DNA from 3 places in the Streptomyces sp. NPDC028635 genome. Region 3 is predicted to be linked to each of the others. Evidence: riboswitches for the same ligand, from Rfam matches in the RefSeq annotation. Region 3 holds a riboswitch; each other region holds the start of a gene.
What was found. A riboswitch is a leader RNA that binds a small molecule or an ion and turns the genes downstream of it on or off. The one in region 3 is predicted to bind thiamine pyrophosphate.

Region 1: linked by a shared signal. The riboswitch ahead of AB0E88_RS11225 (thiamine ABC transporter substrate-binding protein) and the one ahead of thiO (glycine oxidase ThiO) in region 3 are both predicted to bind thiamine pyrophosphate.
Region 2: linked by a shared signal. The riboswitch ahead of thiC (phosphomethylpyrimidine synthase ThiC) and the one ahead of thiO (glycine oxidase ThiO) in region 3 are both predicted to bind thiamine pyrophosphate.

The regions. Positions count from the first base shown of each region.
Region 1 covers NZ_JBEZWX010000008.1:42,758-52,983, reverse strand. The annotation lists gene pyrH (UMP kinase) at 1-172, shown strand, start outside; gene frr (ribosome recycling factor) at 317-874, shown strand; gene AB0E88_RS11245 (phosphatidate cytidylyltransferase) at 874-2,061, shown strand; gene AB0E88_RS11240 (SRPBCC family protein) at 2,227-2,676, shown strand; gene AB0E88_RS11235 (hypothetical protein) at 2,711-2,890, shown strand; gene rlmN (23S rRNA (adenine(2503)-C(2))-methyltransferase RlmN) at 2,984-4,090, shown strand; TPP riboswitch at 4,115-4,223, shown strand; gene AB0E88_RS11225 (thiamine ABC transporter substrate-binding protein) at 4,298-5,386, shown strand; gene AB0E88_RS11220 (iron ABC transporter permease) at 5,431-7,032, shown strand; gene AB0E88_RS11215 (ABC transporter ATP-binding protein) at 7,033-8,052, shown strand; gene AB0E88_RS11210 (LAETG motif-containing sortase-dependent surface protein) at 8,122-8,820, opposite strand; gene AB0E88_RS11205 (LOG family protein) at 8,992-10,116, opposite strand; gene AB0E88_RS11200 (VOC family protein) at 10,143-10,226, opposite strand, start outside.
Region 2 covers NZ_JBEZWX010000012.1:166,085-176,310, forward strand. The annotation lists gene AB0E88_RS16175 (YibE/F family protein) at 1-1,008, opposite strand, end outside; TPP riboswitch at 1,080-1,257, shown strand; gene thiC (phosphomethylpyrimidine synthase ThiC) at 1,250-3,034, shown strand; gene AB0E88_RS16185 (hypothetical protein) at 3,197-4,066, opposite strand; gene AB0E88_RS16190 (metallophosphoesterase) at 4,284-5,390, opposite strand; gene AB0E88_RS16195 (LacI family DNA-binding transcriptional regulator) at 5,751-6,866, opposite strand; gene hisC (histidinol-phosphate transaminase) at 7,335-8,414, shown strand; gene AB0E88_RS16205 (cyclophilin-like fold protein) at 8,596-8,991, opposite strand; gene AB0E88_RS16210 (cytochrome ubiquinol oxidase subunit I) at 9,202-10,226, shown strand, end outside.
Region 3 covers NZ_JBEZWX010000020.1:54,438-64,663, forward strand. The annotation lists gene AB0E88_RS21675 (class II 3-deoxy-7-phosphoheptulonate synthase) at 1-212, shown strand, start outside; gene AB0E88_RS21680 ((2Fe-2S)-binding protein) at 395-637, shown strand; gene bfr (bacterioferritin) at 676-1,155, opposite strand; gene AB0E88_RS21690 (sulfite oxidase-like oxidoreductase) at 1,341-1,973, shown strand; gene AB0E88_RS21695 (DUF4396 domain-containing protein) at 2,041-2,604, opposite strand; gene AB0E88_RS21700 (deoxyribonuclease IV) at 2,680-3,552, opposite strand; gene pknB (Stk1 family PASTA domain-containing Ser/Thr kinase) at 3,632-5,566, opposite strand; gene AB0E88_RS21710 (thiazole synthase) at 5,707-6,501, opposite strand; gene thiS (sulfur carrier protein ThiS) at 6,505-6,705, opposite strand; gene thiO (glycine oxidase ThiO) at 6,702-7,892, opposite strand; TPP riboswitch at 7,890-8,003, opposite strand; gene AB0E88_RS21725 (hypothetical protein) at 8,056-8,427, shown strand; gene AB0E88_RS21730 (FAD-dependent oxidoreductase) at 8,460-9,692, shown strand; gene AB0E88_RS21735 (Rv2175c family DNA-binding protein) at 9,803-10,168, shown strand.

The DNA.
Region 1 (10,226 bases), on a different contig from region 3:
CGAGGTCATCACCCGCGACCTGAAGGTCGCCGATGCCACGGCCATCACGCTCTGCCGCGACAACAAGCTCCCGATCGTGGTCTTCGAGCTCCTGAAGGAGGGCAATATCGCCCGCGCCGTCAAGGGTGAGAAGATCGGCACGCTCGTGGGTGAACAGGGCAGCCGGGACTGACCGGGGATTCACCCCGACCCTGACCGGGGGATGGACAATGTCCTGCAGGTCGGGAACCGTGCAGGAAGAAGACGCGACGCAGCCGGCCGCCGACCACAGCCAGGAACCGCAGCCGGGCCTACTCAAGACACGCAGGAGCAAGTGGTGATCGAAGAGACCCTCCTCGAGGCCGAGGAGAAGATGGAGAAGGCCGTCGTGGTCGCCAAGGAGGACTTCGCCGCGATCCGCACCGGCCGTGCGCACCCGGCGATGTTCAACAAGATCGTGGCCGACTACTACGGCGCGCCGACGCCGATCAACCAGCTGGCCTCGTTCTCCGTGCCGGAGCCGCGCATGGCCGTCGTGACCCCGTTCGACAAGACCGCGCTGCGCAACATCGAGCAGGCGATCCGCGACTCCGACCTCGGCGTCAACCCGAGCAACGACGGCAACATCATCCGTGTGGTGTTCCCCGAGCTGACCGAGGAGCGCCGCCGCGAGTACATCAAGGTCGCCCGCGGCAAGGGCGAGGACGCCAAGGTCTCCATCCGCTCCGTGCGCCGCAAGGCCAAGGACGCCATCGACAAGCTGATCAAGGACGGCGAGGTCGGCGAGGACGAGGGCCGCCGTGCGGAGAAGGAACTCGACGACCTGACGTCGAAGTACGTCGCCCAGGTGGACGAGCTTCTCAAGCACAAGGAAGCGGAACTGCTCGAGGTCTGATGAACGACTCTTCCTGGGGGGCACCGCCCCACGCCGGGCAGGCCGGGTACTGGGGACCCGCCGACCAGGCGCCCGTCCCGGGCACCGGCCCGGCGGGTCCCGCGTACGATGCGCAGGAAGCGCAGCAGACTCGCCCCATGCCCATCGTGCCCGACGGACCCGCACATGGCGGAGACCAGGATGACGACCGGGGGGCCGCTCGGCTGAGCGGCCCCTTGTTCCGCGACGAGAACGCGCGCGGTGCAAGCGTCCGCGCCGAGAGCGCCCGGGACGACGACCTCCGCGACCACCGCGTCCGTACCGACACCTTCCGCGAGCAGAATCCGGAGCCCATGCCCGACGCCCCGCAGCCGGCGCCCGCCCCGCAGAAGAAGAGCGCGGGTCGCGACCTGAGCTCCGCCATAGGGGTCGGGGTCGGGCTCGGTGCGGTCATCATCGCCTCGCTGTTCATCGTCAAGGCCGTCTTCGTCGGCGTGATCGCCGTCGCCGTCGTCGTCGGCCTGTGGGAGCTGACCAGCAGGCTCCAGGAGCGCAAGGAGATCCGCGCGCCCTTGGTGCCGCTCGCGATCGGCGGCGCCGCCATGGTTGTCGCCGGGTATGTGCGCGGCGCCGAGGGCGCGTGGGTCGCCATGGCGCTCACGGCGCTCGCGGTGCTGGTCTGGCGGATGACCGAGCCGCCGGAGGGCTACCTCAAGGACGTCACGGCCGGCGTCTTCGCGGCCTTCTACGTGCCGTTCCTGGCGACGTTCGTGGCGATGATGCTCACCGCCGACGACGGCCCCTGGCGCGTGCTGACGTTCCTGCTCCTCACGGTGGTCAGCGACACCGGCGCGTACGCCGTCGGATGGCGCTTCGGCAAGCACAAGCTCGCCCCGCGGATCAGCCCCGGCAAGACCCGCGAGGGCCTGCTCGGCGCCGTGACGTTCGCGATGGTCGCCGGTGCGCTGTGCCTGCAGTTCCTGATCGACGACGGCACCTGGTGGCAGGGGCTGCTGCTGGGTCTCGCGGTCGCGGCCAGCGCGACGCTGGGCGACCTCGGCGAGTCGATGATCAAGCGGGACCTGGGCATCAAGGACATGGGCACGCTGCTCCCCGGGCACGGGGGCATCATGGACCGCCTGGACTCGCTGCTGCCGACGGCTCCGGTGGTGTGGCTGCTGCTGGTGCTGTTCGTCGGCGCCGGCTGACCGGCGCGCACGGCCTTCAAAGCCCCGTCCTCCTGTCAGGGAGGGCGGGGCTCGTCGTCGTGGAGGCCCCGCCCGCCCCCCGATGGCCGGATGGCCGGTGGGCGGGTGCGGTGGGACGATTTCGGGTGTAAGCCCCGACCGGCTCGCCCTGGAAAGGGGGCCACCATGTCCGGTTTCCACGATGAGATCGTTCTCAACTGCCGCCCCGACGAGGTGTGGACGTTCGTCACCGACCCCGCCCACCTGCCGGACTGGCAGGAGAGCGCGGTGTCAGCCGAGCAGCTCGACGACGGCCCGTTCGGAGTGGGCTCCCGGGTCCGGGTCACCCGTCACCTCGGCCGCCGCGACGTTCCCATGACGATGCAGTGCACCGAGTACGAGCCGGGGCGCTCGTGGAGCGTGCACGGCATCGACGGGACGGTACGCGGCACCTTCCGCGGTGAGGTCACGCCTGTCGACGAGGGCCGGCGCACCCGGCTGACCATGGACCTCGACTTCGAGGGCCACGGCCTCGGCAAGGTCCTCATCCCGCTGGTCGTCCGCCCGCAGGTGCGCAAGGAGTTCCCGCGCAACGAGCAGCTGCTCAAGCAGCACCTGGAGCACACGGCCGCGTAGACCCCGCCGCTCGGCGGCGGCTGGAGTCGCGATCATGGGGAGGGCGAGACTCGCGGACGACGGCACCTGCCACGGTGACCTGCCGTGCAAGTGGTGCAAGACGCTGATCGACCAGGCGGTGCGCCGCAAGCCCCGCCGCTACTGCCGCCGCTCGCACCGCTGGAAGTCCTACGGCTCCACTGTCGCGGTGTTCATCGGCGCGCTCCTCAACTGACGGGCCCGGCCGTCGCACGTACCGCCGCGCACCGCAAGGGCGCCGCACCGGCCGAGCGGGCCACCCGAGTCGATCTGCGACACTGGTAGCACCATGCCCAAGCCCGGAGAACTTACTTTTGTCGCGCCGCGCGGAGCGAAGTCGCCGCCGCGGCATCTTGCCGATCTCTCGCCCGCCGAGCGCAAGGCGGTCGTGGCCGAGATCGGGGAGAAGCCGTTTCGCGCCAAGCAGCTGTCGCAGCACTACTTCGCGCGGTACGCGCACGACCCGGAGCAGTGGACCGACATCCCCTCCGGTGCGCGTGACAAGCTGCGGGAGGCGCTGTTTCCCGAGCTGATGACCGTCGTACGGCATCTGTCGACCGACGAGGGGGAGACGCGCAAGACGCTGTGGCGGCTGTTCGACGGGACGCTCGTCGAGTCGGTGCTGATGCGGTACCCGGACCGGGTCACCATGTGCATCAGCTCGCAGGCGGGCTGTGGCATGAACTGCCCGTTCTGTGCGACGGGGCAGGCCGGTCTCGACCGGAACCTGTCCACCGCCGAGATCGTGCACCAGATCGTCGAGGGCATGCGGGCGCTCAGGGACGGGGAGATCCCCGGCGGTGCGTCCCGGCTGTCCAACATCGTCTTCATGGGCATGGGTGAGCCGCTCGCCAACTACAAGCGGGTGGTCGGAGCGATCCGCGCGCTCACGGACCCCGCGCCGGACGGTCTCGGTCTGTCCCAGCGCGGCATCACCGTGTCGACGGTCGGGCTCGTGCCCGCCATCCACCGGTTCGCCGACGAGGGCTTCAAGTGCCGGCTCGCGATTTCGCTGCACGCCCCGGACGACGAGCTGCGCGACACCCTCGTCCCCGTGAACACGCGGTGGAAGGTGCGCGAGGTGCTCGACGCCGGGTTCGAGTACGTCGAGAAGAGCGGGCGCCGGCTGTCCATCGAGTACGCCCTCATCCGGGACATCAACGATCAGGCGTGGCGGGGCGACCGGCTCGGGCGGCTGCTCAAGGGCAAGCCCGTGCACGTCAATCTCATCCCGCTCAACCCGACCCCGGGGTCCAAGTGGACCGCCTCGCGGCCCGAGGACGAGAAGGCGTTCGTCGAGGCGATCGCCGCTCATGGTGTACCGGTGACCATCCGGGACACCCGTGGGCAGGAGATCGACGGGGCGTGTGGTCAGCTCGCCGCCACCGAGCGGTAATCTGACTGGCGTCAGTACATCTACATATTCCGACAGGGGAGCGCCACAGCGCTGAGAGTGCGGCGGACAGGGCCGCAGACCCTCCGAACCTCGCCCAGGTCATTCTGGGTAGGGAGATCGGTCATCACTCGAGCTGTTGCGCCCTGCCCGGGACACCGTGAGGCGTCCCGGGCAGGGCCGCGTCTCTTCCTGGTCACTCCAGGAGGAATGTCAGTGAGCATCACCAAGAAGGCCACGGTCCTGGTGGTCGGCGTCGGCCTCGTCACGCTGTCCGCGTGCGGGTCGTCGGGCGGGAGCGAGAAGACGTCCGCCGAGTCCAAGACGGTCACGCTCGTCAGCCACGACTCATGGGCCGTGTCCAAGAACGTCCTCGCGGACTTCGAGAAGCAGTCCGGGTACAAGGTCCGCGTCCTGCCCGACGGCGACGCCGGGCAGGCCGTCAACAAGGCCATCCTCACCAAGGACAACCCGCAGGGCGACGTCTTCTTCGGCGTCGACAACACCCTGCTCTCCCGCGCCCTGGACAACGGCCTCTTCCAGCCGTACCAGGCCAAGGGGCTCGGCACCATCGGCGCCCAGTACCAGCTGGACCAGGGCAAGCACCGGGTCACGCCGATCGACCACGGCGACATCTGCGTCAACTACGACAAGAAGTACTTCGCCGACCACAAGCTGACCCCGCCGGCCTCCTTCGACGACCTGATCAAGCCGGAGTACAAGAACCTGCTGGTCACCGAGAACGCCGCGACCTCCTCGCCCGGCCTCGGCTTCCTGCTCGGCACCGCCGCCAAGTACGGCGACGACGGCTGGCAGGGCTACTGGAAGAAGCTGAAGGCCAACGGCGTGAAGGTGGTCGACGGCTGGGAGCAGGCCTACGACCAGGAGTTCTCCGGCTCGGCCGGCGGCAGGAAGGCCCACGGCGACCGGCCGCTGGTCGTCTCCTACGCCTCCTCCCCGCCCGCCGAGGTCGTCTTCGCCAAGCCGCAGCCGAAGACCGCGCCCACCGGTGTCGCCACCGGCACCTGCTTCCGGCAGATCGAGTTCGCCGGGCTGCTCAGCAACGCGAAGAACACCAAGGGCGGCAAGGCGCTGATCGACTTCCTGGTCTCCAAGGAGTTCCAGCAGGACATGCCGCTGAACATGTTCGTCTACCCGGTCGTCGACGGCGCCGAGGTGCCCGCCGAGTTCACCCAGTACGGCCCCGCCGCCAAGGACCCCGAGACCCTCGCCCCCGGCAAGATCGCCGACCACCGCGACCAGTGGGTCAAGCAGTGGACCTCGCTCGTACTGAAGTAGCCCGCCGCACGCACCGCGCGGGGAGCGCGGCGCGGCTCGGCCTGATGGCCCTGCCCGTCGCGTTCTTCGCCGTGTTCTTCGCCTACCCCGTGGCGGCGATCGTCGCCCGCGGCCTGAAGGTGGACGGCGTCTGGCAGTTCGGACGGCTCACCGATGTGCTCGGCCAGTCCGACATCCGGCACGTGCTGTGGTTCACCACCTGGCAGGCGCTGGTCTCCGCCGGGCTCACCCTGCTGCTCGCCCTGCCCGGCGCGTATGTCTTCGCCCGCTTCGACTTCCCCGGCAAGCGGCTGCTGCGGGCGGTGGTGACGGTGCCGTTCGTGCTGCCGACCGTCGTCGTCGGCACGGCCTTCCTGGCGCTGGTCGGCCGCGGCGGGCTGCTCGACCAGCTGTGGGGCGTACGGCTGGACACCACGGTGTGGGCGATCCTGCTCGCCCACGTCTTCTTCAACTACGCCGTCGTCGTGCGCACCGTCGGCGGTCTGTGGGCCCAGCTCGACCCGCGCCAGGAGGACGCGGCGCGGATGCTGGGCGCGTCCCGCTTCACCGCCTGGCGCACGGTCACCCTGCCCGCGCTGGCGCCGGCGGTCGCGGCGGCCGGGCTGATGGTGTTCCTGTTCTGCTTCACCTCCTTCGGCATCGTCCAGATCCTCGGCGGGCCCGGCTTCTCCACCCTGGAGGTGGAGATCTACCGGCAGACCGCCGACATCTTCGACCTGTCCACCGCCGCCGTCCTGACGATCGTGCAGTTCGTCGCCGTCGGCGTGATCCTCGCCGTGCACGCCTGGACGGTGCGGCGCCGGGAGAGCGCGCTGAAGCTGGTGGACGCGGCGACGACGGCCCGCCGGCCGCGCGGCGCCGGGCAGTGGGCGCTGCTCGCCGGTGTGCTGCTGACCATCGCCGCGCTGCTCGTGCTGCCGCCCGCGGTACTGGTGCAGCGCTCCCTGGACGGCGGTCTGCGCTACTACCGGGAGCTGACCGCCCAGGACGGCAACACCTTCCTCGTGCCGCCGATCGAGGCCATCGGCAATTCGCTGCAGTACGCCCTTGCCGCCACCGGCATCGCGCTGCTGATCGGCGGGTTCGCCGCCGCCGCGCTGACCCGCCGCGACGCCGGACGTCTGGTGCGCGGCTTCGACGCGCTGCTGATGCTGCCGCTCGGCGTGTCCGCGGTGACCGTCGGCTTCGGCTTCCTGATCACGCTCGACAAGCCGCCGCTGGACCTGCGCAGCTCCTGGATCCTGGTGCCGCTCGCCCAAGCGCTCGTCGGCGTCCCCTTCGTCATCCGGACCATGCTGCCCGTGCTGCGCGCGGTCGACGGACGGCTGCGGGAGGCGGCGACCGTGCTCGGGGCCTCGCCGTGGCGGGTGTGGCGGGAGGTCGATCTGCCGATGGTGCGGCGGGCGCTGCTGATCGCCGCCGGGTTCGCGTTCGCCGTGTCGCTGGGCGAGTTCGGGGCGACCGTGTTCATCGCACGGCCCGACACGCCGACGCTGCCGGTGGCCGTGGCCCGGTTGCTGGCGCGGCCCGGTGACCTCAACTACGGGCAGGCGATGGCCCTGTCGACGATTCTGATGGTGGTGTGCGCCGTGGCGCTGCTCGTGCTGGAGAGCCTGCGGGTGCCCGACCGGACGGGGGAGTTCTAGATGCTGCTCAGCCTCGATGCCGCGACCGTCCGCTTCGGCGAGCGGACCGTCCTCGACGCCGTCGACCTGGACGTCACCGAGCACGAGGTGGTGTGCGTGCTCGGCCCGAGCGGCAGCGGCAAGTCGACGCTGCTGCGGGCGGTCGCCGGACTCCAGCCACTCGATGCGGGCCGGGTCCTGCTGGACGGCCGGGACCAGGCGAAGGTGCCCGCGCACAAGCGGGGTGTGGGGCTGATGTTCCAGGACCACCAGCTCTTCCCGCAGCGGGACGTGGCCGGAAACGTCGCCTTCGGGCTGCGTATGCACGGCGCCGGGAAGGGCGAACAGGGCGAGCGGGTAGGTGAGTTGCTGGACCTGGTCGGGCTGCCCGGGGCCGGGCGGCGGGCCGTGGGCGCGCTGTCCGGCGGTGAGCAGCAGCGGGTCGCGCTCGCCCGGGCGCTCGCGCCGCGGCCCCGGCTGCTGATGCTGGACGAGCCGCTCGGTCAGCTCGACCGCTCGCTGCGCGAACGCCTCGTCGTCGAACTGCGGGAGCTGTTCGGCCGGTTGGGCACCACCGTGCTCGCCGTCACCCACGACCAGGGCGAGGCGTTCGCACTCGCCGACCGGGTCGTGGTGATGCGGGACGGGCGGATCGCCCAGTCCGGCACGCCCCTTCAGGTGTGGCAGCACCCGGCGGACGCGTTCGTCGCCCGGTTCCTCGGCTTCGACAACGTGGTGCCGGGAACCGTCGTCGGCGAGGCCGCCGACACGCCCTGGGGCAAGCTGCCGGTGCCCGACGGCTCCCCGCAGGGTCCGCGCGACGTGCTGGTCCGCCCGGCCGGGGTCCGGCTGACCGAGGTGGCGCAGGGGCTGCGCTGCACCGTCACCGCCCGTACTTTCCGGGGCACCCATGTCGCGGTGCACCTCCAGCCCGAGGACGCGCCCCGCCTGGAGGCCGCCTGCGCGCTGCGCGAGGCGCCCGAGGTCGGTGCCGAGGTCGGCGTCGCCTTCGACGGGGCCGAAGTCGTCGTCCTCGGCTGAGGGCTTCCGGGTTCATGCGAACGGCCCGCCCCCGGTCTCCCGGGGGCGGGCCGGCGTACGTGCGCGGGGTCAGCCGTTGCTCTTGGCCCCGCGGCGGCGCATGCCGAGGAAGACGGCACCGCCGCCGACGACGACCAGGGCGCCCGCCACGCCGGCGATCAGGCCGGTGTTGGAGTTCGCACCGGTCTCGGCGAGGTTGGAGTCACCGGCCGCCGGGGACGGCGCGTTGCTCGGGGTGCCCGCGGGGGCGGTGCTGGCCGGGGCCGAGGGGCTCGGCGTGTCCTCGGCCGGGGTCGACTGCGACGGCTTCGGCGCCGGGCTGGTCGGCGGGGCCGGCGGCGTCGAGGGGGTGTCCTTCTTGCAGGCGGTGGGCGGCGTGGTGAGGTTCGGCGTGATGTCCTCGTCCACGATGGGGTGCTTGGCGTCGCCGGCCAGGACGTGGACGCGGTAGGTGGCGTTCGGCTTCCAGTCCTCGGCGAAGGTGATGGTCACACCCTCGGCCGAGCCGGTGACGGTCTGCTCGCCGACCTTGTGGTCGTCGCTGCCCTTGTTCTCCAGGAAGACGGAGACGACGGCCGCGGTGCCGGAGGCGTCGACGTCGGTGACGGTGATGACGCCCTTGTCACCCTCGCACGAGGCCTTGGCGGAGAATTCGCTGATGTTGCAGGCGAGCGCGTTTCCGGCGACACCGAGCGCGAGCGCCGCCGCGGCGGAGGCGACCCCGAGGGCGCGCACGGAACGGGCGGCAGTACGGCGGGATATGGACACGTTTGTCCTTTACGGGATCCAACTGCGGGGGGTTGAAGGGGGGATGGGACGCCGAGGAGATGCGATCACAACCGCCCGGCACCACCGCCCCATGAGGCTCACAGGTTTATAAGTGCTCCATAAGGAGTGTCAACGCATATGCCCGTCAGGGGCGTTGACTTTGCCCGCTTATTAACCGGCGAGACGTTTCAGCGCCTCCGGCGCCTCCTCGATCCGGTCGACCAACGCGATCCGGGACGCCATCGAACGGTCCCGGGCGAGCGACTCCAGCAGCGGCCACGCCGGCAGCCGCTCCGTCCAGTGCGCCCGGTCCACCAGCACCATCGGCGTCGCCTCGCCGCGGGACTCGTAGTAGTTCGGCGTCGCGTTGTCGAAGATCTCCTGTATGGTGCCGGCGGCGCCCGGCAGGAACACCACACCGGCGGTGCAGCGGGCCAGGAGGCCGTCCTCGCGGGTGGCGTTGGCGAAGTACTTGGCGATGTGCGTGGCGAACGGGTTCGGCGGCTCGTGGCCGTAGAACCAGGTCGGGATGCCGATCGACGTGCCGCCGCGCGGCCAGCGGGCGCGCACCTCGAAGGCCGCCCGCGCCCAGTCGGTGACCGACGGCCTGAACGAGGGCACCGGGGCGAGGTGTTCGAGGGCGGCGGTCAGCATGTCGTCGTCGAAGGGCGCCGCGTACGCGCCCAGGTTCGCCGCCTCCATCGCGCCGGGTCCGCCGCCCGTCGCCACCGTGAGGCCGGTCCGGGCCAGGGCGCTGCCGAGGCGCGCGGCACCGGCGTACTCACGGCTTCCGCGCGCCATCGCGTGGCCGCCCATGACGCCCACGACCCGCGCGCCGACGAGGACTTCGTCGAGGGCGTCGGAGACCGCGTCGTCGTGGATCGAGCGCAGCATGGAGGCGAATATGTCGCCGTCGGCCCTGGTCTGCTGGAACCAGGCGTAGGCGAGCGCGTCGGGGGTGGCCTCGTAGCCGCGGTCGAGTCCGGCGAAGAGTTCCTCGGCGGAGTAGACGAATCCCCGGTAGGGATCGAAGGGCAGGCCGGGCACGGGCGGGAAGACCAGGGCGTCGGACGCCCGGACGCGAGCGGCCGCCTCGGGGGCCATCGGGCAGCCGAGGAAGACGGCGCCCGCGGTGTCCACGGACAGCAGCACGTCCGTACGGCCCGTCAGGTCCACGGCCTGGACGCGGAAACCGGCAAGGGTGCCGCCGCGCGCGACCACCTCGTCGAACTGGGCGAGGGACTCGATCTCACGGTCGTGGGAGCCGTCGTACGGCTGGGCGGGTGTCGAATGCACCCGCCCATGCTAGGCACCGCGTCGCGTCAGCCCTGGACGGCCGCCGGGTCCATCCACATGATCTCCCAGGTGTGGCCGTCGAGGTCGTCGAAGGCCCGGCCGTACATGAA
Region 2 (10,226 bases), on a different contig from region 3:
GATGAACAGCGAACCGAGGACGCCGATCAGCAGCAGGGAGACCAGTGTGCCCAGCACCGCCACGGACGTCCGGGCCGACAGCCCGTGGCACAGATACAGGGCGATGAGCATGATCGCGCTGGAGCCCACGACGGCGACGACCAACGGGTTCTCGCCCTGCAGTACCGCCGGCAGGATGAAGAAGTTCAGCACCAGGAAGCTGATGGCCAGCGCGACGAGTGCCATCACCCCGCGCATCCGTCCCACGACGATGACGGCGAGCGCGAAGATGCCGGCCAGCAGGGCCATCGGGAAGCGCCGGTCGGCGTCCGTGACGGAGTACTGAAGGTCCTTCGGTGCCGAGGGCTCGTAGGCGACCACCACCTTCTCGCCCTGGTGCAGCTGCCGTGTCTGGTCGGGCTGCACGATCTCGGTGAACGTCCGGCCCTTGTCGTTGCCGGAGTCGACGCGGACGGTGGCCTTCTTGCAGGCGCCGTCGGCCTGTTGCCGGGTCGGGGACCCCTGCGCGGTGGACGTGTCGCCGGTCGGCGTACCACCGGAGGCGTTGACGGACTTGCAGCTCACCTCGACCACCTGGGTGACCGTGGCCTGCTGGGTCTGCCGGTCGAAGCCCACACCGGAGCGCTGGTGGGAGGGGGCACCGCCCGGCCACAGCACGCCGAGGCCGACGACCACCGCCACGGCGAACGGGATGAGGATCGCCGCGATGACCTTGCGCAGATGCCGGGAGACGGGAGCGGCGGGCCCGTGACTGTGCGAGTGCCCGTGCCCGCCGCCCGCGGAATGCGCGGCACCGTGTCCGCTTCCCGCGGCGTGCCCGGCACCGTGTCCGTGCCCGCCACCGGACGCGTGCCGATGCCCGTGCCCGGCGCCCGGGGCGTACCCGTGCCCGGCTGCCGGCGTGTGCCCGTGCTCCGGCCCGTCCTCGGCGCCCTGGCCGTGGCCGGTCGGGCCCTGGCCGTGCGGCGGCTCGGGCGGCGGATACGGGGGCTGGTGTGTGGTGGTCACCGCCCGATCATCGCAAGAACGGCAGGGGCCCCCTGTTCATCGCGCCTGAATTGACGCTAGCGTGGAGGCACCTTTGCACACGCGGGAGCTCGGAGCACCGGGCTGAGAGGGCGCTGACCTCCGTCTTCGCGATGTTTCACGTGGAACATGTGGCGTTCCACACGAAATGTCGGCAGACGGTGACCGCTGCGTCGACCGCCGAACCTGTTACCGGGTAATGCCGGCGTAGGGAGTAGGTCTCATGACCAACAAGGACGTACGCACGCCTGCCTCCGTTCAGAGCGAGTCGGCTCAGGAGGCCGGGAAGTCCATCGGCTGGCACAAGGCATACGTCGAGGGTTCGCGCCCCGACCTGCGGGTGCCGGTCCGTCAGGTGCACCTCACCAACGGGAAGGCGGTCACGCTCTACGACACGTCCGGCCCGTATACCGATCCGCTTGTCGACACCGACGTCCGCAGGGGCCTGTCGCCCCTGCGGGAGAACTGGATCATCGCCCGCGGCGACACCGAGGAGTACGCGGGCCGCCCCGTCCGCCCGGAGGACGACGGGATCAAGCACACCTCGCCGCGCGGCGGCCTGCGCAATCTCGACGCGGTCTTCCCCGGGCGGCCGCGCCAGCCCCGCCGCGGCCGCGACGGCCAGGCGGTCACGCAGCTCGCGTACGCCCGCCGGGGCGAGATCACGCCCGAGATGGAGTTCGTGGCCCTTCGGGAGAACGTCTCGCCCGAGGTGGTCCGCGAGGAGATCGCGGCGGGCCGAGCCGTGCTGCCGGCCAACGTCAACCACCCGGAGATCGAGCCGATGATCATCGGCAAGCGGTTCCTGGTGAAGGTCAACGCCAACATCGGCAACTCCGCAGTGACTTCTTCCATCGAGGAGGAGGTCGAGAAGATGACCTGGGCGACCCGCTGGGGCGCCGACACGGTCATGGACCTGTCCACGGGACGCAACATCCACACCACCCGCGAGTGGGTGCTGCGCAACTCCCCCGTCCCCATCGGCACGGTGCCGCTCTACCAGGCGCTGGAGAAGGTCGACGGCAGGGCCGAGGAACTGACCTGGGAGATCTACAAGGACACGGTCATCGAGCAGGCCGAGCAGGGCGTGGACTACATGACGGTCCACGCGGGCGTGCGTCTGGCGTACGTGCCGCTCACCGCCAACCGCAAGACGGGCATCGTCTCGCGCGGTGGTTCGATCATGGCCGCGTGGTGCCTGGCGCACCACAAGGAATCGTTCCTGTACGAGAACTTCGAGGAGCTCTGCGAGATCCTCGCCGCGTACGACGTGACGTACTCCCTCGGTGACGGTCTCCGGCCCGGCTCCATCGCGGACGCCAACGACGAGGCGCAGTTCGCGGAGCTCCGCACGCTCGGGGAACTCAACACGATCGCCAAGCGTTTCCACGTACAGACCATGATCGAGGGCCCGGGACACGTCCCGATGCACAAGATCAAGGAGAACATCGACCTTCAGCAGGAGATCTGCGATGAAGCTCCGTTCTATACGCTCGGCCCGCTGACCACCGACGTCGCGCCGGCGTACGACCACATCACCTCCGGCATCGGCGCCGCGATGATCGCCTGGTGGGGCACGGCGATGCTCTGCTACGTCACGCCCAAGGAGCACCTGGGCCTGCCCAACCGGGACGACGTCAAGACCGGTGTCATCACCTACAAGATCGCCGCCCACGCGGCCGATCTGGCCAAGGGGCACCCGGGCGCGCAGGAGTGGGACGACGCGCTGTCCGACGCCCGGTTCGAGTTCCGGTGGGAGGACCAGTTCAACCTCGCGCTGGACCCGGACACGGCGCGGGAGTTCCACGACGAGACCCTGCCGGCGGAACCCGCCAAGACGGCCCACTTCTGCTCGATGTGCGGGCCGAAGTTCTGCTCGATGAAGATCTCGCAGGACATCCGCCGTGAGCACGGCGGCAGCAAGGCCGAGATCGAGGCCGGGATGGCGGAGAAGTCGCGGGAATTCGCGGCGGCGGGCAACCGCGTGTATCTGCCGATCGCGGACTGAGTCGCACCGCCCGGACCGCCCGGACCGCCCGGACCGCTTCGACAGGTCCGGGCGGCCCGGGGTGACGCGGACTGTCCCGTGGGGGCCCGGCGTTGGACGGCTCGCGGCGGACGTCCGATGCCCCCGCGTGCGCTCGTCCTCTCCGGGGCGTGCGCCGGCGCTTCACTCCGGCTGGTGCTCCGGGCCACCGAAGTCGGGGCTGCTGAAGTCGGGGCTCGTGAAACTCGGGCGCGGGCCTGCGGCGGGGCCGTCGTCGGGGCTGGTGAATCCCGGCCGGTCGTAGCCCAGGCGCGGGATGCGGCTGGACGGCACCGACGGGGACACGGGGTGCGCCGGGCTCGTACCGGGCTCGGCCAGGGCGTCGCGCAGGAACGGCACGATGCCGCGTTCCAGCAGGGCTTCGTGCCAGGCGTCACGAGCCTGGGTCAGCTCCTGCGGAGGTTCACCGTGGGCGCCGGACTCGAGCGAGGGGCGGTTGCGCAGGGCCGTGAGCAGCAGCCCCACGGTGGCGACGAGGATCGTGGCCGCCGTCAGGGCGCCGAAGACCCATCCGGCGGTGAGCATGGTCCGGGCGAAGGCCGGCTCGGGGTCGAGCATCTTCAGGATGTAACCCACCAGCAGGAATATCGCGGCGGCGGTGCCGGAGAGGACGGGGGCGAGGACGGCGACCACGGCGACGGCGCCCGCGCCCGTGCTCTCGGCCATCTCGCCCACGGTGGCGGCGAGTCCCATCGGGGCGCCGGCGGGGTCGGCGGACGCGGACGTGCGCTCGGCCGTCAGGGCGGCGGCCGGGGCCGGCTGACGCAGCTCCTCGCGCACCTTGACGTAGTGCTGGTACTCGGTGGCGGCGGAGGCGGTGATGAGGGAGGTGGCGCTGAGCGCCATGGCGCGCAGCTGTTCGAGGGTGAGACGTCGGCCGGCGGCGGACAGTTCGGGACGGTGGGCTGCGGAGCGCAGCGCCTCATCGAGGATCCGTTCGTAGTCCTGACGGTCCTCGCTCAGCAGGTGCTGCGGAACGCTGTTCATGTGCATCCCCCGATGCTCCGTAGGGCTTGGGGCTCGCATGGCGACGAGCCGTCGGGCAGAAACGGAGGGGAGCCTGCTACGGATAAGCCGATGGTAGAGCGGCGACGGCTCGCGGTGACAGGGGGTTTCCACAAATTGCCGACGCGCCCGGTGTGTTGAGCGGATCCGGGCCGTCCGCCGGGCGGCGGGGGAGATTGCGCCGCGGGGCGGCGCGCGGGAACGCTCAGCCGCCCAACGGGAGCTCCTGGACCAGCAGTTTTCCTGCCATCGTCACACCGCCGTCCATCGCGATGGCGAGCCCGTCGGCGTAGACGTGCGGGCCCTCGACGAGCGGGCCGGCGCTGTCCTCGCCGTCCTCGGAGCCGACCTCGCCCAGCAGATACGGAATCGGGCTGTGGCCGTGAACGATGCGGGTGCCGCCGTACGTATCGAGCAGCGAGCGCACGGCGTCGGCGCCGCCCTCGTCACGGAAGGAGAAGCGCTTGGTGAACTTGCGGAACAGATCCCAGCACTCGTCGGCGTCGTTGCGGGTCAGCGTCTCGCGGACGGTGTCGTTGACGGCCTCGATCGAGTCGCCGTAGTCGAGGTAGGCGGTGGTGTCGGAGTGCACGAGCAGATAGCCGTCGACCTCCTCCACCGCGTCCAGACGCGCCATCCACTGCAGGTGGTGGTCCTGCAGGCGGTCCATGTCGGTCTTCTGGCCGCCGTTGAGCAGCCAGGCCGCTTGGAAGGTGGCGGTGCCCGCGCCGGAGTTGACGGGCGTGTCGCCGAACCGCTTGGCCCCGAGCAGCAGCAGTTCGTGGTTGCCCATGAGGGCCTTGCAGTAGCCGCCGGCCGCGGCGGCCTCCGCGGACAGGCGCATGACCAGGTCGATGACGCCGATGCCGTCGGGTCCGCGGTCGGTGAAGTCGCCGAGGAACCACAGCCGGGCGGTGCCGGCGCACCACTGGCCCGCCGCGTCGATCAGCCCCTTCTCCTGCAGGGCGGCGATCAGCTCGTCCAGATAACCGTGCACGTCGCCGACGACGAACAGGGGACCGGGGCCGGCGCCGGGCTGCGCCGCGGCCGGGGCCGGAGCGGCCACCGGGTCGACGGTCACCTGCACGGTGTCACCGCGGTTGATGACGGGCAGATCGCGCTCGGTGGGCGTGTAACCCTCGGGCACCTGCAAGGGGTCCTCGACGGGCGGGGCGCCCTCGCCGGGGTGGGCGCCGTGGATGAACGGACCGGTCTCATGGACGTACGCGGGCACGCGGAAGTCGCGCAACGTCGCCGTCCGCTCCACCTCGGGTCCCTGACCGGCCCCCTGAGTCATCGACCCCTCCACCATCGCGCCGCATCTGCACCGCTTCGGACTGCCTGGTCGCAGCGGCCCGCGGTGTCGTGGGCCCATCATAGGAATGCGGATCGTGCCGTGTGATGACCCAGGGGTGGTGAATCGGAACAAGACTCCTGTTCACCGCGGCTTTCGCCCCGTTTGGGAAGGGCTTTCCCCACCTGGTCCCCTCCCCTCCACGCCGCAGCGGGGAGCGGCACGCCCGCCTCGCCGCCCCGCCACCGGCCCCCGGCCGGTGCGCGCGGCGGACCCCCGCGCTCCTGTCGAGGCACGCATCGGACCCCCCACGCTCCTGCCGAGGTGCGCAGCGAGCCATCCGTGCTCCTGATGAAGCGCGCGGCGGGCCACCCGTGGCTACCCGTCCCCCTCCGGGGTGCGCGGCGGGCTGACCGTCGTGCGCTGCGGGCGGCGCTGAGAGGACGTTCGGATGATCAGCTCGGTCGGTATCACCTGCTCGACCGGCTGGTCCGATTCCACCCCCTCGATGGCGTCGATGAGCAGCTGCACCACGGCCGTGCCGATACGGCGGGGCTTGAGCGAGAGAGTCGTGATGGGCGGCTCGGTGCTCGCGTACACGGTGGACTCGCTGCAGCACACCAGCAGCAGGTCCTCGGGCACGCGCAGCCCGTAGCGGCGGGCGGCGGCGAGCAGGTCGGTGCCGTTGGGGTCGAACAGGCCGTAGACGGCGTCGGGACGGTCGGGCCGGGCGAGGAGCCGGTCCGCGGCCACGGCGCCCGCGCACGGGTCGTGCGCCGGGTAGGCCTCGTAGACCGGGTCCTGGCCGACCCGCTCGCACCAGCGCAGATAGGCGGTGGTCGACAGGTGGGTGTAGGTGTCGGTCGTGGTCCCCGTCAGCAGGCCGATGCGGCGGGCGCCGGCGTCGGCGAGATGGTCGAGGATGTTCATGACGGCGGCCTCGTGGTCGTTGTCGACCCAGGCGGTGACGGGCAGGGACCCGACGGGGCGGCCGTCGGAGACCACCGGTAAACCCTGCCGGACCAGTTCCGTGACGACGGGGTCCTCGTCGGAGGGGTCGATGACGACGGTGCCGTCCAGTGCGACGTTGGACCACACGTCGTGGCGGGAGGTCGCGGGCAGGATGACGAGCGCGTAGCCCCGGGCGAGCGCGGCGGAGGTGGCGGCGCGGGCCATCTCGGCGAAGTACGCGAATTCGGTGAAGGTGAAAGGTTCATCCCCGTACGTCGTCACGGTCAGACCGATGAGGCCCGACTTGCCGGTACGGAGGGTGCGGGCGGCGGCGGAGGGGCGGTAGCCCAGCCGGTCGGCGACCTCGCGGACGTGGCGCCGGGTCGCGTCCGGGAGCCGGCCCTTGCCGTTCAGGGCGTCGGAGACGGTTGTGATGGAGACTCCGGCGGCGGCGGCCACGTCTCTGATACCCGCCCGGCCCGGCCGGCTGCCTCGGCGTGAGGTTTCCGCGCGGCTCACCTGGTGCTTCCCTGCTGCTGTCATGGCGAGGTGATAGTAGGGCTCATGACGCGGGGTAGTGCGGACGCATATGCACGCGTTGACAGGCACGTTTCTGCATGGCGAAACGCCCTCAAGTACCTGCGAAAACAAGGAAGTTAACCGTTTCTATCGCAAGACATGATGCGTCGGCGCGGATAGGCCTGCCAAGCACCCGATGTTTCGAAGAGGTCTCAACTCACCTTGACGAGGGATGCGCGCCACGGCGTGAGCTACCGGCGCATAGATATATGTACGGCGCGCCCCCCACCTCGTACGCCCGGCCGGACCCTTCGTGCGTCTTCGTACGACGATGCCCGTGATGCCCCCGGGGCCGGAGGGGTGCCGCTGCGCGGACGTGTGGCGTACGAGGTCCTGCAGACCGGTACGCAGCGCGGCCCAATCCTCATAAGGTGAGCAGTATTGGAAGCCGGCGGCGGTGACGGGCCGCCGGTGGTCGTGAGGAGGACTGCGGTGAGCGAGACGAGCCCGAAGCTGCGCGCCGAGCTGGAGGGGATTCCCACCTACAAGCCGGGCAAGCCCGCCGCGGCGGACGGCCCGGTGGCCTACAAGCTGTCCTCCAACGAGAACCCCTATCCGCCGCTGCCCGGCGTGATGGAGCGCGTCACCGCCGCTGCCCACCACTTCAACCGCTACCCGGACATGGCCTGCACGGGCCTGATGAACGAGCTGTCCGAGCGCTTCGGGGTCCCGCTCTCTCACGTGGCGACCGGCACGGGCTCGGTCGGCGTGGCCCAGCAGCTGATCCAGGCGACCTCCGGCCCCGGCGACGAGGTGATCTACGCCTGGCGCTCCTTCGAGGCGTACCCGATCATCACGCAGATCAGCGGGGCGCGCTCGGTGCAGGTGCCGCTGACCGAGGGCGATGTGCACGACCTGGACGCCATGGCGGACGCGATCACCGACCGGACCCGGCTGATTTTCGTCTGCAACCCGAACAACCCCACCGGCACCGTGGTGCGGCGGGCCGAGCTGGAGCGCTTCCTGGACCGGGTGCCCAGCGATGTACTGGTGGTGCTGGACGAGGCGTACCGGGAGTTCATCCGTGACCCCGAGGTGCCCGACGGTGTGGAGATCTACCGGGAGCGGCCGAACGTCTGCGTGCTGCGCACGTTCTCCAAGGCGTACGGCCTCGCGGGACTGCGGGTCGGCTTCGCGATCGCCCACGAGCCGGTCGCGGCGGCGCTGCGCAAGACGGCGGTGCCGTTCGGCGTGAGCCAGCTGGCCCAGGACGCGGCGATCGCCTCGTTGCAGGCGGAGGACGAGCTGCTCGGCCGGGTCGGCTCGCTCGTGTGCGAGCGCACACGAGTGGTCGACGCGCTGCGTGCGCAGGGCTGGACGGTGCCCGAGACCCAGGCCAACTTCGTGTGGCTGCGGCTGGGCGAGCGCACGCTCGCCTTCGCGGAGGCGTGTGAGCAGGCCGGCGTGGTCGTCCGGCCCTTCGCGGGCGAAGGGGTGCGGGTCACCGTCGGAGAGGCCGAGGCCAACGACATCTTCGTGAAGGTGGCGGAGAACTTCCGCAAGGAGCTGTAGGGCTCCGGCTCCGGAGGGCCAAGGAGGCGAAGGGCTTCGAGGGGAGGGGCCGAAGGACTTCGAGGCAAGGAGCCGAAGGGCTCCGTCGACAGCTGGCGGAGAGAGACGCCGCGGGTGCGGCCGCGGCTTGAAGTGAGCTGTCCGGGTGTGGGTCGAGGGCTGGTTCAGTCGAGAGGCTGGGTCAGCCCTCGATCAGTTCCACGCGGATGGGGTCGCCGTCGCGCACCGTGGCCAGTGCGCGGGCGTCCCCGTCCAGGCGTCCCATCACATTGCACGGACTGGCCAGGCGGCACTCGTCACCCCGCGAGATCGGCGTCGGCCCGTAGGGGAGGGCGAGCGCGTCGCCGTCCGTCCAGAACGCCACGGTGCCCGGCTCGACGACCTGCTGGGCCGTGGTTTCACGTGAAACCGAGACCCCGGTGTCGAAGTAGACCTCCTCCCCCCAGGTGCGGGCGACGGAGGCGAGGGGCAGGGCCTTGGCCAGGGCCTGTGTGGTGGCGGTGTCGTCGAGGGTCGCGGTGAGGTGTCCCGCCGGCCAGGAGATCCGGATCTGAGTCGTGCTGCTGTGCGTCTGCATGGCGCGCAATTCAACACAATGTTGAACTCGCTGCCAAGAGTCTGCCGCGACGGTCAAGGGGGGACCCCCTGTCGAACGTCGAAAATCGGTGCGTCATAATGGCTTGTGAATGTGAATGCATTCACAAGCGTGTCCCGTTGCTCCCGCGTTGTCTGCGACAAACAGGGGCAAACGGCTGCCGTACCACGGCGAGGTAAGGAGACTGACGACGTGGACCTGGCTTTGGCGCCGGAGACCCTGGCGCGCTGGCAGTTCGGCATCACCACCGTCTACCACTTCCTGTTCGTCCCGCTGACGATCTCTCTCGCCGCGCTCACGGCCGGGTTGCAGACCGCCTGGGTGCGCACGGAGAAGGAGAAGTACCTCAGGGCCACCAAGTTCTGGGGCAAGCTCTTCCTGATCAACATCGCGATGGGCGTGGTCACCGGCATCGTGCAGGAGTTCCAGTTCGGCATGAACTGGTCGGACTACTCACGCTTCGTCGGCGACATCTTCGGCGCGCCCCTCGCCTTCGAGGCCCTGATCGCCTTCTTCTTCGAGTCGACCTTCATCGGCCTGTGGATCTTCGGCTGGGACAAGCTGCCGAAGAAGATCCACCTGGCCTGCATCTGGATGGTGTCGATCGGCACGATCCTGTCGGCGTACTTCATCCTCGCCGCGAACTCCTGGATGCAGCACCCGGTCGGCTACCGGATCAACAAGGCGAAGGGCCGGGCCGAGCTGACCGACTTCTGGGCCGTGCTGACCCAGAACACCGCGCTCAGCCAGGCCTTCCACACCCTCTCCGCGGCCTTCCTGACCGGCGGCGCCTTCATGGTCGGCATCGCCGCGTACCACCTGGCCCGCAAGAAGCACATCCGCGAGATGAAGACCTCGCTGCGGCTCGGCCTGATCACCGTGGTGATCGCGGGCCTGCTGACCGCGGTCAGCGGCGACACCCTCGGCAAGGTCATGTTCAAGCAGCAGCCGATGAAGATGGCCGCCGCCGAGGCCCTGTGGGACGGGCAGAAGCCGGCCCCGTTCTCCGTCTTCGCCTACGGCGACGTGGAGAAGGGCCACAACAGCGTGGCCATCGAGATCCCCGGCCTGCTGTCCTTCCTGGCCAACGACGACTTCACCTCGTACGTCCCCGGCATCAACGACGTCAACAAGGCCGAACAGCAGAAGTTCGGGCCCGGCGACTACCGGCCCAACATCCCGGTCACCTTCTGGGGCTTCCGCTGGATGATCGGCTT
Region 3 (10,226 bases):
TCTTCGAGGTCCACAAGGCCCTCGGCACCCACCCGGGCGGCATCCACGTGGAGCTGACCGGCGACGACGTCACGGAGTGCGTGGGCGGTGGCGACGAGATCTTCGTCGACGACCTGCACCAGCGCTACGAGACGGCCTGCGACCCGCGGCTGAACCGCAGCCAGTCGCTGGACCTGGCGTTCCTGGTCGCGGAGATGTACCGGGACCAGTGAGCGACCTGTACGGCGGCCAGTGACGGGGCCCGCTCGTAGGGGTTGTTTTCGGCCAAGAAGTGGGGCGCGGATCACACACGATCCGCGCCCCACGGCTCTTTTCCGGCCCCCGCACGGCAGGTAAGGTTAGGTTAGCCTCACCGATCAAGGGTCGGAGTGGCACGACCCCGACCGACCGGGAGGTGACCCGCGTGTTCGTCTGCAGCTGCTTCGGTGTGACCGAGGCCCAGGTCAAGCAGCACGCGGAGAACGGCGCCTGCACCCCCCGCCAGATCGCCTCCGCCTGCAAGGCCGGCACGGACTGCGGCTCCTGCGTGCGCCGCATCCAGGCGCTGCTGGGCCGGGGCTCCTGCCCGCGCCGCGACCTCGCCGACCAGGGCAAGCCGGTCCTCGCCGAGCTGCAGGATCTGGACGAGGCCGCCTAGGTGCCGGAGCCGCTCGGCCGTTCGGTCCTCGCGGTGGCTCAGCTCTCCGGCTGCTCGATGAGCTGCGCGATGTACAGCGCCTCGCCGAGCTTCTCGACCAGCTCCAGCTGGGTGTCGAGGTAGTCGATGTGGTGCTCCTCGTCGGCGAGGATCTCCTCGAAAATGTTCGCGGACGTGATGTCACCCTTTTCGCGCATCACCTTGATGCCGCGCCGGAGCCGGTCGATCGCCTCCACCTCGATCTGCCGGTCGGCCTGAAACATCTCCGTGACCGTCTGCCCGACCCGTACGTGGAACAGCCGCTGGTAGTTCGGCAGCCCGTCCAGGAACAGGATCCGGTCGGTGAGCACCTCGGCGTGCTTCATCTCGTCGAACGACTCGTGCCGCGTGTACTTGGCGAGCTTGGTCCAGCCGAAGTTCTCCTGCATCTTCGCGTGCAGGAAGTACTGGTTGATCGCGGTCAGCTCACCGGTCAGCTGCTCGTTGAGGAACTCGATGACCTCGGGGTCGCCCTGCATCGCGGCGGGCTCCTTCCACCTGGGGGATCGGGAGGTTGCGGCGGCATGATTGCACCGGCCTCGAGGATCGTCCAGTAAGTGCGCACTTAGTAAGTAAGTCCATGCTTAGCGGATTTGGCGGCGAGTTGTCCGGTTCAGGGGCGGCCTGGTCCTGTGCACTGCTCCCGGTCTGTCAGGATGGATACATGGGTCATCCGGTGGAGCGAGAATCTGGAGAAGCAGCAGCGTCCGAGCTTCCGCCGGGACAGCGAGTGCAGAAAGGCTGGCCGGTCACGCACTACGGACCGGTGCCCAAGTTCCGGCCCGAGCGCTGGGAGTTCCGGGTGTTCGGGGCCACCGCCGACGGCGCGAAGCACTGCTGGACCCACGAGGAGTTCACGGCGCTGCCGTACACCACGGTCGTCGCCGATCTGCACTGCGTGACCAAGTTCAGCATGCTGGGCGCCGAGTGGGGCGGCATCCCCGCCCGGGTCATCCTGGACATCGCGCCGCCCGCCCCCGAGGTCACCCATGTGATGGTGTGGGCGGAGTACGGCTTCAGCTCCAATCTGCGCCTCGCCGACTTCGCCGCCGAGCGCACGCTCTTCGCCACGCACAAGGACGGCGAGCTGCTGACCGCCGAGCACGGATTCCCGCTCCGGCTGGTCGTGCCCCATCTGTACGCCTGGAAGGGCCCCAAGTGGGTGCGGGGCGTGGAGTACATGACCGCCGACCGCCGCGGCTTCTGGGAGGAGCGCGGCTACCACAACATCGGCGACCCCTGGAAGGAGCAGCGCTACTCCTACCAGGAAGAGCCCGGGGACGGCCCCGAGCTCTGAGTCCTGCCGCCGCCGCGGGCCGGTGGCGGTACCGGTGCGTGGGTCGGTGGCGGTACTGGCGCGCGGGTCAGTGGTGGTACTGGTGCACCACCGCGTGGCCCTTGCCGCGGCCGATCATCCACTTGTTCACCGGGGTCGTCGCGACGAAGGCCAGTGCCAGCGAGATCGCCAGCGCGCCCCAGAACAGCAGATCGCCCAGCTGGGCGTCCATCGCCGCCGGCCACAGCGCGATCACACCGTTGTCGATCAGTTCCATCACGGCGATCGACAGGGTGTCCGCGGCCAGCGCCACCCGGAAGGCCGTACGGAAGTCGACGCCGGCCTTCAGCACGCCGCGCAGCGTCAGGGAGTAGCCGAAGACGAAGGCCAGCGCGATCGCCGCCACCATCGTCGCCACGTTGCCCCAGCCGAGCCAGGTGCCGATCACCATGCCCAGCACCTCGCCGATGGCGCAGCCGGTGAGGCAGTGCAGGGTGGCCTGCGCGGCCATGGCCCAGCTCGCGGCCGGCGCGTGGTGACGGCCGCCGTGGCCGTGGCCGCTGTGGCTTTCGTGGTCAGCGTGGTCGCTGTGGTCGCCGTGACCGTGGTCCGCGTGGTGGTGCGTGTGCTCGGCGTGCGCTTCGTGCTGCATGACTGCCCCCATGGCCAGGTAACGGTTCCTGCGACGACAGGAACCGTATACCCCCCTGGGGTATTCCTCAACGCGTTATGACACGCGGAGTTTCTTCAGCCGCTCCACGTCCGCCGCGTGCCCCTCCTTGCCGCCGGGCGTCTCGATGACCAGCGGCACCCCGTCGGTCGCGGGGTGCGTGAGCAGCGCGCGGAACGCGTCCTCGCCGATGTGACCGGCGCCGATGTTCGCGTGCCGGTCCTTGTGCGCGCCCACCACGTCCTTCGAGTCGTTGGCGTGGATCAGCTTCAGCCGTCCCTCACCGACCGTTTCCACCAGCAGATCCAGCGTCTGGTGCGCCCCGTCCGGCCCGGTCAGGTCGTGCCCCGCGGCGAAGATGTGGCAGGTGTCCAGGCACACGCCGAGCTTCGGGTGACGGTCCAGCGCGTCGAAGTACGGCCCGAAGTCCCAGGTCCGCGAGCACAGCGAGGCACCCTGCCCGGCCGTGGACTCCAGCAGCAGGAACGGATCGTCGTCATGGGTCAGCTCCTCCAGCAGCGGAAGCATGTGCGCGCGCACCTGCTTCAGCGCCACCTCCCGGTGCCGGCCGCCGGTCGCGCTGCCGGTGTGCACGACCACGCCCAGCGCCCCGATCTCACGCCCCCGCCGCAGCGAGTGCCGCAGCGACTCCACCGACCTCTCGACCGTCGCCTCCGTGTGGGAGCCGAAGTTGATCAGGTACGGCGCGTGCACGTACGCCGGGATGGACTCCGCCTCGCACGCCGCGCGGAACGCCTCGTCCTGCCGCGGGTTCCCGGCGGGCGTGGCCCAGCCGCGCGGGTTGGCGACGAAGACCTGCACGGTCTCGGCACCCAGGTCACGGGCGTACGGCAGACCGACGGAGTGCAGACCGCCGGCCACCGGGACGTGCGAGCCGACGGGGTTGCGCAAGGGGGATCGAGGTGTCACCCGTTCAGCCTGCCACGCGCGCCGGCGTGGCCCCGCACACGGCCGAGGTGGCCTCGGTCACCGCAGGCCCGCTGCTCCGTCAGCGGATGGTGATCGTGATCGTCGACCCCTTCGGCGCCTTCTCGCCGCCCTTCACGGACTGCTTCTTCACCGTGTCACCGAACAGCCCGAGCAGCCCGCGGTCCTCCTTGACCTGGAAACCGGCGTCCTTCAGGGCCTGCTTGGCGTCGTCGACGCTGTCCCCGACCACGTCCGGGACCTCGATCATCTGCGGTCCCTTGGACAGGGTCAGCGTCACCGTGTCGCCCTCGGCGGCCTGACCGCCGGAGTCCGGGGACTGCGCGGCGACCTGTCCGGCGTCGAGCTCCGAGTTCACCCGCTCCGGGGCGACCTTCACCTTCAGGCCGGCCTCCTCCAGCTGGGACCGGGCGTCGGCGAGGCCCGAGCCGGTGACGTCCGGGATGTCGACGGGGCTGCCCTTGCTGACCGTGAGCGCCACCGCCGAGCCCGCGCGGCGCTCCGTGCCCGCCTCGGGATCGGTGCCGATCACCGAGCCGCGCGTCACGTCGTCGCTGAACTCCCGGTTGATCATGCCCGGCTCCAGTCCGCTGTCCTTCAGCACGGAGCGGGCCTTGTCCAGCTTGTAGCCCTCCAGATCGGGCACCTTCACGGTCTCCGGGCCCTTGGACACGGTCAGCCGCACCGCGTCGTGGTCACGGATGCGGGCTCCCGGCTCCGGGTCGGTGCTGATGACCTTGCCCCGCGCGACCGTGTCGCTGTAGGCGTAGGTGACCTTGCCGGACTCCAGACCGGCCCGCTCCAGCCGCTGCTTGGCCTGCGCCTCGGACTGCGCCAGCAGCGGCGGCACCTTGGTGAACTGCCCCGAGTTGATGTACCAGACGCCCGAGCCGACACCGAACACCAGCAGCACGGCGGCGACCAGGGTGATCAGCCGCCGCCGGGAGCGCGAAGGCCCCGGGCGCGGAGGCACCGGCGGCGGGCTCTGCAAGCGGCTGGTGCGGTTCAGCACGGCCGCGCCGCCCTCGGCGTCCACGTCGACCGGCAACGGGCGGGGCACGGTCAGCGCGCGCGGGATCACGCTCGTGCGGTCGTCGGCGTTGTCGTGCTCCGCGGACAGCGCCTGCGGCGGCACCGCGTCCAGCTGCTGCTCGCTCAGCCCGGCCCGCGCCTCGCGCGCGTGCGCCAGCAGCGCCACCGCGTCGTGCGGGCGCGCCTCGGGCGAGCGGGCGGTCGCTGCCGCGACGAGTTCGTCCAGGGGGTGCGCCAGCCCCGGCACCAGGGTGGAAGGCGCCGGGACGTCCTCGTGCAGATGCTTGTAGAGCACGGCGGCCGGGGAGTCGCCGTCGTGCGGCTTGCCGCCGGTCAGCATCTCGTAGAGCACGACACCGCACGCGTACACGTCCACGCGCGGGTCGGCCGTGCCGTGCTCGATCTGCTCCGGCGCCAGATAGGAGACGGTCCCCAGCACCTCGCCGGTCGTGCTGGTGACGGTGTCCACCGAGCGCACCAGCCCGAAGTCGGCGACCTTGACCCGGCCGTCGTCCCCTATCAGGACGTTCTCCGGCTTCATGTCGCGGTGCACGAACCCGGCCCGGTGCGCGGAGCCGAGCGCGGCCAGCACCGGCTCCAGGATGTCCAGCGCGGCCCGCGGCTGCAGCGCGCCGCGCTCACGCAGCACGTCCCGCAGGGTGCAGCCGGCGATGTACTCCATCGCCAGATACACGTACCGGCCGTCCGCGCCTTGGTCGAAGACCTGGACCACGTTGGGGTGGGCCAGCCTGGCGACGGACTTCGCCTCCCGGATGAACCGCTCGACGAACGAGGCGTCGGCCGCGAGCGCCGGGTGCATCACCTTCAGCGCGAGCACGCGGTCCAGACGGGTGTCCAGGGCCCGGTAGACCGTGGCCATCCCGCCGGCCGCGATCCGCGCGTCGACGCGATACCGGCCGTCGAGCACCTGCCCGACGAGGGGGTCCGAGAGGGTCGTATCCACGCAGGCGAGTCTACGAGCCATGACCGACACCCCAGCCGTTTCACCCAGCCGGCGGGGTGACTGCAGCCGACCTGTGACGTGTCGCGCGCACCGGCATCACGCATGTCAGGCGCACCGCCACCCCCGAAGGGCCACCGGTCTCAGAAGGCCGGGCGCTCCGGGTCCAGCCGGGCGACGCCCTCCCTGGGCGAGGACGCCTCGGCGAAGTGCCGCTTGGGAATGCGTCCCGCCCGAAAGGCCAGCCGGCCCGCCTCCACCGCGTGGCGCATGGCCTCCGCCATCACCACCGGCTCCTGCGCCCGCGTCACCGCCGAGGCGAGCATCACACCCGCGCACCCCAGCTCCATCGCCAGCGCCACGTCCGACGCCGTGCCCGCGCCCGCGTCCAGGATCACCGGCACGCGCGCGTGCTCGACGATCAGCTGGAAGTTGTGCGGGTTGCGGATGCCGAGCCCGGAACCGATGGGCGAGCCCAGCGGCATGATCGCCGCACAGCCGACGTCCTGGAGCTTCCGCGCGAGCACCGGGTCGTCGTTGGTGTACGGCAGCACCGTGAACCCGTCGTCGACCAGCGTCTCCGCCGCGTCCAGCAGCTCGATCGGGTCCGGGAGCAGCGTGCGTTCGTCGGCGATGACCTCCAGCTTCACCAGGTCCGTGCCCAGCGCCTCGCGCGCGAGGCGGGCCGTGAGCACCGCCTCCCCGGCGGTGAAGCAGCCGGCGGTGTTCGGCAGCACCCGGATGCCGAGGCGGTCCAGCACCGACAGCACCGAGCCGTGCACGCCGGGGTCGACCCGGCGCATCGCGACGGTCGTCAGCTCGGTGCCGGAGGCGACCAGCGCCCGCTCCAGCACGTCCAGGCTCGGCGCGCCGCCGGTGCCCATGATCAGACGGGACGAGAACGGCGTACCGCCGAGGACGAAGGGGTCGTCAGCCATGGTTCAGCCTCCCTGGACGGCGGTGAGGACCTCGACGCGGTCGCCCTCGGCGAGGGCCGTGGTGGACCACTGCGTGCGCGGGACGACGGTCTCGTTGAGGGCGGCGGCCACCCCGGAGGGGGCCGCGGTGAGGGACGTCACGACGGCGTCGAGAGCCGTGCCGGGATCGACGCGGCGGGGCTCACCGTTGACGGAGATGTTCATGCGGGCTGCTCCGTGAGGGTGCGGGCGGGCTGCCGCGCGGCCGCGGCGGGGGCGAAACGCTTAGGGGTGAAGGGGCGGGCCTCGTCCGGCAGCTCACCGGTGACGAGGGCGTGGGCCAGCACGTCCCCGGTGACCGGGGTGAGCAGGACGCCGTTGCGGTGGTGCCCGGTGGCCAGCAGCAGCCCCTCCAGCGCGGTGGGGCCGAGCAGCGGCGCGTTGTCGGGGGAGCCGGGGCGCAACCCGGCCCGGGTCTCCGTGAGCGGCAGCTCGGTGATGCCGGGCACCAGCTCGTGGGCGTCGCGCAGCAGCTCGTAGACGCCGCCCGCGGTGACCGTGGTGTCCCAGCCCATCTCCTCGCTGGTCGCGCCCACGACCAGCTCGCCGTTCTCGCGCGGCACCAGATACAGCGCGCCGCCGCGCACCACCGCGCGCACGGTCCGGCTCAGGAACGGCGTCCGGTGGTCCGGCATGGTCAGCCGCAGGACCTGGCCCTTCACCGGCCGCACCGGCGGCAGTACGTCCTCCGGTACGCCCGCGAGGCGACCGCTCAGGCTGCCGGCGGCGAGCACGACCTGTCCCGCGCCCAGCTCCTCGCCCCCTCGGGTGACGACGCCCGCGGCGCGCTCACGGGAGACGACGAGCCGCTCGGCCCAGTCGCGCCGGAACACCACTCCGGCCCGCTCGCAGGCGGTGACCAGCGCGGCCGCCAGCCGCCGCGGGTCCACCTGGTGGTCGCCGTCGACCCGCAGCCCGCCGCGCACACCCGGCGCGAGCATCGGCTCCAGACGCCGGCACTCCCGGCCGGACAGCCACTCCGAGGCGAGGCCCGACTGCCGTTGCAGGGCGTGCAGTTCCTTCAGGTGGGCGCGGTCGTCGGCGTCCAGGGCGACGGCGAGCGTGCCGCTGCGGCGGTAGCCGAGGCCGTGGCCGCTCGCCTCGGTGAGTTCGGCCGCGAAGTCCGGATAGCGGCGCGCCGAGGCCAGGTTGAGGGCGAGCAGGGTCTGCTCGCCGTGGTGCAGTTCGGTGACGGCGGCCAGCATCCCGGCCGCCACCTGCGCGGCTCCGCCGCCGGGCTCGGGTTCCACGACCGTGGTGGCGAACCCCCGCTGCGCGGCCCGCCAGGCCGTGACCAGCCCGATGATCCCGCCCCCGATGACGAGGACGTCTGACGTACGCGTAGGCGACATGGGCGTCCAGCCCCTCCCTTCGCCGGCATGACCCGGATCAGGTTCGTACGGTCGGAGGCCGTCCCAGCCTCCCTCTCAGCCCGGTGCGTCCGGGCTCCCGCGAGTGCTTTACGGTGGCCACCCTAGCCCGTGCCGCTGTGTGTCTGTAAGGGAGCCTTCCGTCATGCCCCGGTCCCTCGACGGTCTCGTCCTCGCCCCGGTCGCCGACCAGGCACCAGGTCAGGTGGGCACGCGCACCCGCTTCACCTACCACGAGCGCGGCGGCGAGATCTGGGCGGAGTACGCCGGCGGCGACGTGGTGCGCGGGCACCTCGTGGGCACCCGGCAGGGGGACCGGCTGGACTTCCGGTACGTGCAGCTCAAGCAGGACGGGACGACCTCCGGCGGGCACTGCGTGTCCACGGTCGTCGAGCTGCCGGACGGGCGGGTGCGGCTGGAGGAGACCTGGGAGTGGGAGTCCCAGGAGGGCAGCGGCACCAGCGTGGTGGAGGAGCTGCACGCGCGTGTGGAGCAGGTCACGGCGCAGGACCGCTGACTGACGGTCTGTCAGGTGTCTATGGTGATCAGGTGAGCGAGCAGACGCAGCAACGGGGCACGTCATCGGCGGCGCGGCGGGTGGTCGTCGTGGGCGCGGGCATGGCCGGGGTGCAGACCGCGGTGGCCCTGCGCGAACGGGGTTTCACCGGCACCGTCACGCTCATCGGCGCCGAACCCCACCAGCCCTACGACCGTCCGCCGCTGTCCAAGGCCGTCCTGCTCGGCACGGCCGAGGGCTCCGCCTTCGACGTGGACTTCGAGGCGCTGGGCATCGAGCTGCGCCTCGGCTGCGAGGTGCTGGGCCTGCGCCCCGCCGACCATGAACTGGACACCGGGGCCGGACCCGTCCCGTACGACGTCCTCGTGCTCGCCACCGGCGCCGAACCGATCACCCTGCCCGGCGCCGAGGGCGTCCCCGGGGTGCACCTGCTGCGCACCCTGGACGACGCAGAGCGGCTGCGCCCGGTGCTGGCCGCCCAGCACGACATCGTGGTCGTCGGCGCGGGCTGGATCGGCGCCGAGTTCGCCACGGCCGCGCGTGAGGCGGGCTGCGCGGTCACCGTCGTGGAGGCCGCCGACCGCCCGCTCGCCGGGGCACTGCCCGCCGAGGTCGCCGCGCCGATGACCCGGTGGTACGCCGACGCCGGCGCCGAGCTGCGCACGGGCGCGCGCGTGGCGGGCGTCGAGCCGGGCGTGGTGGTCCTCGACGACGGCACCCGGCTGCCCGCCGGCGCGGTCGTCGTCGGCATCGGCGCACGGCCGGCCACCGGGTGGCTGGCGGGCTCCGGCGTCGCGCTGGGCCCGCGCGGCGAGGTGGTGGCCGACGCGCGTCTGCGCACCTCGGTGCCGGACGTGTACGCGGTCGGCGACTGCGCCTCCTTCCCCTCCGCCCGCTACGGCGAACGTCTGCTCGTCCACCACTGGGACAACGCCCTCCAGGGCCCGCGCACCGTCGCCGCGAACATCGTGGGCGACACGCCCGCGGAGTACGACCCCGTGCCGTACTTCTGGTCCGAGCAGTTCGGCCGCTTCGTCCAGTACGCCGGCCACCACACCTCGGCCGACCGCACCGTGTGGCGCGGTGACGAGTACGGACCGGCCTGGACGGTGTGCTGGCTGCGCGAGAGCCGGCTGGTCGCCCTGCTGGCGGTGGGCCGCCCGCGTGACCTGGCCCAGGGGCGGCGGCTGATCGAGGCGGGCACGGCGATGGATCCGGAGCTGCTGGCGGACCCGGCGAGGCCGCTGAAGGCGGCCACGGCCTGAGCCGTCCGGGGGTGTCGTCAGGGGTGTGCCGGGTGTGTCGTCCCAGGTCGACCGGCCCGGGTGGACCGCCCTGACTTCCGACTGTCAGTGGCAGATGGCAGGCTTGTCCCGTGACCGAGATTGACGCAAAGATCGATGCTCTCGTCCCCGCCTGGCTCACCCTTCCCGACATCGCCGAGATGCTCGGCGTCGAGGTGACGCGTGTCCGGCAGCTGGTCAAGGAGGGCCAGCTCATCGCCGTACGCCGCGGTGAGAACCGCGCGCTGCACGTCCCCGCCCCCTTCATCGACGGGGACAAGGTCGTCAAGGGCCTGACGGGCACCCTGACGCTCCTGCGGGACGACGGGTTCACGGACGAGGAGATGCTGGAGTGGCTCTTCACGCCGGACCCGAGCCTGCCCGGTACGCCCGCACAGGCGCTCAGCGAGAATCGCGGCACGGAGGTGAAGCGCCGCGCCCAGGCGCTCGCCGTCTGACGCACCCACACTGAACACCGTCGACACACGGGCCGCGGCCCGGGGGGCCACGGCCGGG